Regions from separate parts of the Paucibacter sp. B51 genome, predicted to be linked through region 2. Evidence: riboswitches for the same ligand, from Rfam matches in the RefSeq annotation. Region 2 holds a riboswitch; the other holds the start of a gene.
The links. A riboswitch is a leader RNA that binds a small molecule or an ion and turns the genes downstream of it on or off. The one in region 2 is predicted to bind glycine.
Positions count from the first base shown of each region.

Region 1 (2,388 bases), on a different contig from region 2:
CGCTCGGGGCCGTAAAGCGGGCCATCGAACAAGGCCACGCTCAAGCCCAGGGCCTCGATGCGATCCAGCCAGGCGCGGCGGCGCTCGTTCATGCTGCCGATGAACAGCAGATCGATGGGCCGCTGCTCCAGCGGGATGGATTCCGCCGGCCTCAGGTACGGTGCATGCAGCAGGGGGAACACCGGCACCTGATCCGGCCGGGCGCGGTAGGCGCTGCAGTTGGCGGCGTCGTAATCCACCACCGGCCAGTTCGCCAGCAGCTGCAAATACTCGGGCGAGACCTGGGCCCCGCCCTCGCCCAGCTGCTCCAGGTTCACAAACACGCAGACATGGCGATCGAGCAAGGCCGGCTCAAAACCGAGATGGGCGCCAAAGATGAAATTGATCGCCCCATGGCGCAGCCGGTTCTTCGCCATGCTGACCTCGGCCCCGAGGCGGCGGAACTGGTAGCGGAAGTAGCGCGCCTGATCGAGCAAGCCCAGGGAGTGCACATAGGCCCCGGGCTGCTGGATGCAGAGGTGAATTTCGGGCGTGGTGTGGCTCATGGGCGCGGTGTTGCCTGCAAGGTGTGATTCATGCTGCGGCCAGCATAGGCAGAAGCGGCGCCCGCCATGGCGTGATGAACGCGAGGAAGCCGGCGCATTTGTGGATTTGCGAAGAGGCCGCGCCACGGAGCCACTTTTTGCGCAAAAACCAGGGCTACAATCGCCGCCGTCAGGAGAGAGCTTCCTCGCGGAAGCCGCCGAAGGCGCAGTGGCACTGGTGATCCCACGCTGCGAACGCTCAGGCAAAAGGACTGATAAAACGCCCGTTCACAAAACGTCGGGCGTCCTCACTGGAGAGAGACGGGTTTCGAGCCCGTCCACCGAAGGGGCAAGCTGTTGGCAATACGCCGGCGGCCAATCTCTCAGGTAAAGCGGACAGCGAGGGCATTCCCCCCACTCCTTGAGTCGGTCTCAGGGGCGTGGGCCAGACGATTGCCCTCGAAAGCTGCTCCCATGTCCGCTGCTGACTCCTCCGCTCCCCTGCTCAAGACCCCCCTGCACGCCCTGCACATCGAACTCGGCGCCAAGATGGTGCCCTTCGGCGGCTACGACATGCCCGTGCAGTACCCGACCGGCGTGATGGCCGAGCACAAGCACACCCGCGCGGCCGCCGGCCTGTTCGACGTGTCCCATATGGGCCAGGTCCGCCTGATCGGCGACGGCGCTGCCGCTGCGCTGGAAACCATCGTGCCCGTCGATGTGATCGACCTGGGCCTGTTCAAGCAGCGCTATGCCCTGTTCACCAATGAACAAGGTGGCATCCTGGACGACCTGATGATCGCCCGCCGCCCGGACGATCTCTTTGTGGTGGTGAACGCCGGCTGCAAGGTGCAGGACATCGCCCACATGCAGGCCAAGATCGGTGACAAGTGCCAGGTCTTGCCCCTGCCCGAACAAGCCCTGCTGGCCCTGCAAGGCCCGCAGGCCGTGACTGCCCTGTCGCGCCTGAACCCCGATGTCGCCAAGCTGACCTTCATGACCGCCGGCTTCTTCAATCTGGACGGCATTGAGACCTTCCTGACCCGCTCGGGCTATACCGGCGAAGACGGCTTCGAAATCTCGGTCCATCAAGACCAAGCAGTCGAGTTGGCCCGCAAGCTGCTGGCCCAGCCGGAAGTCAAGCCCATCGGCCTGGGTGCGCGCGACTCGCTGCGCCTGGAAGCGGGCCTTTGCCTCTACGGCCATGACATCGACACCGGCACCACCCCGGTGGAAGCCTCGCTGACCTGGGCCATCCAGAAGGTGCGTCGCGCCGGTGGCGCCCGCGCCGGTGGCTACCCCGGCGCTGCGGTGGTGGACGAACAGTTGGCCAACGGCGCCGCACGCAAGCGCGTCGGCCTGGTCAGCAGCGAACGCATGCCGGTGCGCGAGGGCGCCAAGCTGGTCAACGCCGAGGGCGTGGAGATCGGCGTGGTCACCAGCGGCACCCTGGGCCCCACGGTGGGCAAGCCGGTGGCCCTGGCTTACCTGGCCAAGGAATTTGCGGCATTGGGCACCGAGGTCTTCGCCATCGTCCGCGACAAGCGCACACCAATGACCGTGTCGAGCACCCCGTTCACTCCCAACGGCTACTACCGCGGCTGAACGGACGAGAGCCGGCTCGGCTCACGTCGCGCTTGCCCGGCCCCGATCGGGCACCCTACATTTCATTTTCTTTCTCCTTTCCACCTTCCGAAAGCAACGGAGCACCGCATGAGCAACATCAAGTACACGCCTGACCACGAGTGGGTCCAGATCGAAGCCGACGGCATCGTCACCGTGGGCATCACCGTGCACGCACAAGACGCCCTGGGCGATGTGGTGTTCGTGGACCTGCCGGCCGTGGGCAGCAGCTTCGAAGCCA
Region 1 covers NZ_JAPIVN010000001.1:3,769,645-3,772,032, reverse strand. Annotated here, with positions in the region: gene OOB33_RS16115 (hypothetical protein) at 1-545, opposite strand, end outside; glycine riboswitch at 706-809, shown strand; glycine riboswitch at 826-934, shown strand; gene gcvT (glycine cleavage system aminomethyltransferase GcvT) at 999-2,129, shown strand; gene gcvH (glycine cleavage system protein GcvH) at 2,238-2,388, shown strand, end outside.
Region 1: linked by a shared signal. The riboswitch ahead of gcvT (glycine cleavage system aminomethyltransferase GcvT) and the one ahead of OOB33_RS24355 (D-amino acid dehydrogenase) in region 2 are both predicted to bind glycine.

Region 2 (2,388 bases):
CCGCTCGGCTCTGGCCTCAGGGTAGAGGAAGCCCGGCCGGCTTACAAGGCCCGCGCCGGCGGGCTTGGGCCGGTTCGCTCAAGTGGCCGCTTGCGCCCGGCCGGCCCAGGCGCCGAGCTCAGGCCCGCAGAAGGCGTAATCCAGCTCGGGCCGGCGGCCGCAGATCAGGTCCGCCAGGGCCGCGGCCGAGCCGCAGCTGTGCGTCCAGCCCAGGGTGCCGTGCCCGGTGTTGAGGAAGAGGCGGCCAACGCGGCTGGCGCCGATGTAAGGCAGGTTGGAGGGCGTGGCCGGGCGCAGGCCGGTCCAGTACTGGGCGCCGCTGGGCTGGCCCTCGGGCGCCACCATCTGCGGGAACAGCTCGCGCGTGCGCCGCAGCAAGGCCTCGCAGCGGCGCAGATTGAGCGTGCTGTCATAGCCATTGAGCTCGGCCGTGCCGGCCACGCGCAGGCGATCACCCAGGCGCGAGAACACCAGCTTGTACTCGTCGTCGGTCAGCGAGACCTGGTAGCTGTGCGCGGGCGAGATCACCGGCAGCGTCATCGAGTAGCCCTTGGCCGGGTAGATGTTGAGCGACACGCCCAGCTCGCGCGCCAGGCCGCGGCTGAAGGAGCCCAGGCAAAGCACAAAGCGGTCGGCGGTCAGGCGCTCGATTTCACCGTTCGCATCGGCCACGATCACCCGCGCCAGATCCTGGCCCTCGCGCTCGCAGCCCAGCACCCGGGTCTGGTAGCGGAACTTCACCCCGGCCTGCTCGGCCAGGGCGGCCAGTGCCTGGGTGAAGCGATGGGCGTCGCCCGACTCGTCGCTGGGCGTCATGCTGCCGCCGACGATCTGCGCGCGGCATTGCGCCAGCGCCGGCTCGATGGCCACGCATTCCTCGGGCGTTTTCATGTCCAGCTCGCAGCCTTGCTCGCGCATGATGCGGGCCGGCTCCTGCGCAGCGGCGTACTCCTGCTCGCTGGTGTAGAAGTGCAGGATGCCTTGCTGGCGCTGGTCGTAGGCGATGCCGGTGGCGGCGCGCAGGCGCTGCAGCTGCTCGCGGCTGTAGAGGCCCAGATTGACGATGTTGCGGATGTTGTGGGCGGTGCGGCCCGGCGTGCATTCGCGCAGGAACTGCAGGCCCCAGCGCCACTGGGCCGGGTCGGCGCGCAGGCGGAAGAGCAGGGGCGCATCCTCCTTCATCAGCCATTTCAAGACCTTGAGCGGCGCGCCCGGGTTGGCCCAGGGCTCGGCATGCGAGACGGAAATCTGGCCGCCGTTGGCATAGCTGGTTTCCAGGCCGGCCGCGGGCTGGCGGTCGATCACGGTGACTTCAAAACCCGATTGGCGCAGATACCAGGCGGTGGTGACGCCGGTGACCCCGGCGCCCAGGACGATTGCGTGCATGTGTGCACTCCTGAAACAAGACAAACAGACCGTTGAGTGAGACGCGCAGGCGTACGCCCAGGCCCAGCGCGGGCTGTGTTTCGTTCCAGGCAGGTGAGGCACCCCAGGGTGGGGCGCGAGCCGGGCAGAGCACAGATCGGGCAATGGCAGCAAGAGCGTGCGCTTGACGCGCGCCGCTCCCGCTGTCCCTGTTACCTGAGAGATTCAGCCGCGCCCCGGGGGCATGGCCTTGCTCCTTCGGTGGCGGCTTGCGCATCGTCTGCGCGGGCCGCTCTCTCCAGCATTCGGCTTGTTGACGGATCCAGTACGGGGCCTGAGCGAGTATGGGAGCTTGCGCCTTCGGCGGCAGGGTCCAAAGCGGGCCTGCACTCTCCTGAATCCGGTGTGCAGTGTAGACGGGCTTGCCTGTATGCGAAGTCAGGGCAAATGCGGGGCAGCCCTGGGATCAGCGAGAGTCGGCCAGGAGTCCGGTCGGACGGACACAGTTTCGGCCCTCGCCCTTGGCTTGGTAGAGGCGCTCATCGGCCAGGGCGCACAAGGCTTCGGGCGTGTGGGCTTCGGCGTTGCCGGCCAGGCCCATGCTGACGGTGATGCCATGCAGATCGGGGTGCAGGCTGCGCCAGTCAAAGCGCTCGATCTGCTGGCGCAGCTTGTCGCAGAGCTGGCTGGCCAGGGGCAGGGGGGCCTCCACCAGGATCAGGGTGAACTCCTCGCCGCCATAACGCGCCACCACATCGGCGCGCCGGCAGTGGTCACGCAGCAGGCGAGCAAGCTGGCGCAGCACGGCGTCGCCGACCGCGTGGCCGAAGCGATCGTTGACGGCCTTGAAGTGATCGAGGTCCAGCATGGCCAGGCTGAGCGGGTGGCGAAAGCGCGCCGCGCGCTCGAACTCCTGCTCCAGCAGCAGGTCGAGCCAGCGGCGGTTGGCCAGGCCGGTCAGGGCGTCCTCATGGCTGAGCTGGCGCAGCAAGTCGGCTTGCGCCGAGAGTTGCGTCAGCAAGG
Region 2 covers NZ_JAPIVN010000002.1:776,640-779,027, reverse strand. Annotated here, with positions in the region: gene OOB33_RS24355 (D-amino acid dehydrogenase) at 79-1,386, opposite strand; glycine riboswitch at 1,559-1,677, opposite strand; glycine riboswitch at 1,679-1,772, opposite strand; gene OOB33_RS24350 (diguanylate cyclase) at 1,832-2,388, opposite strand, start outside.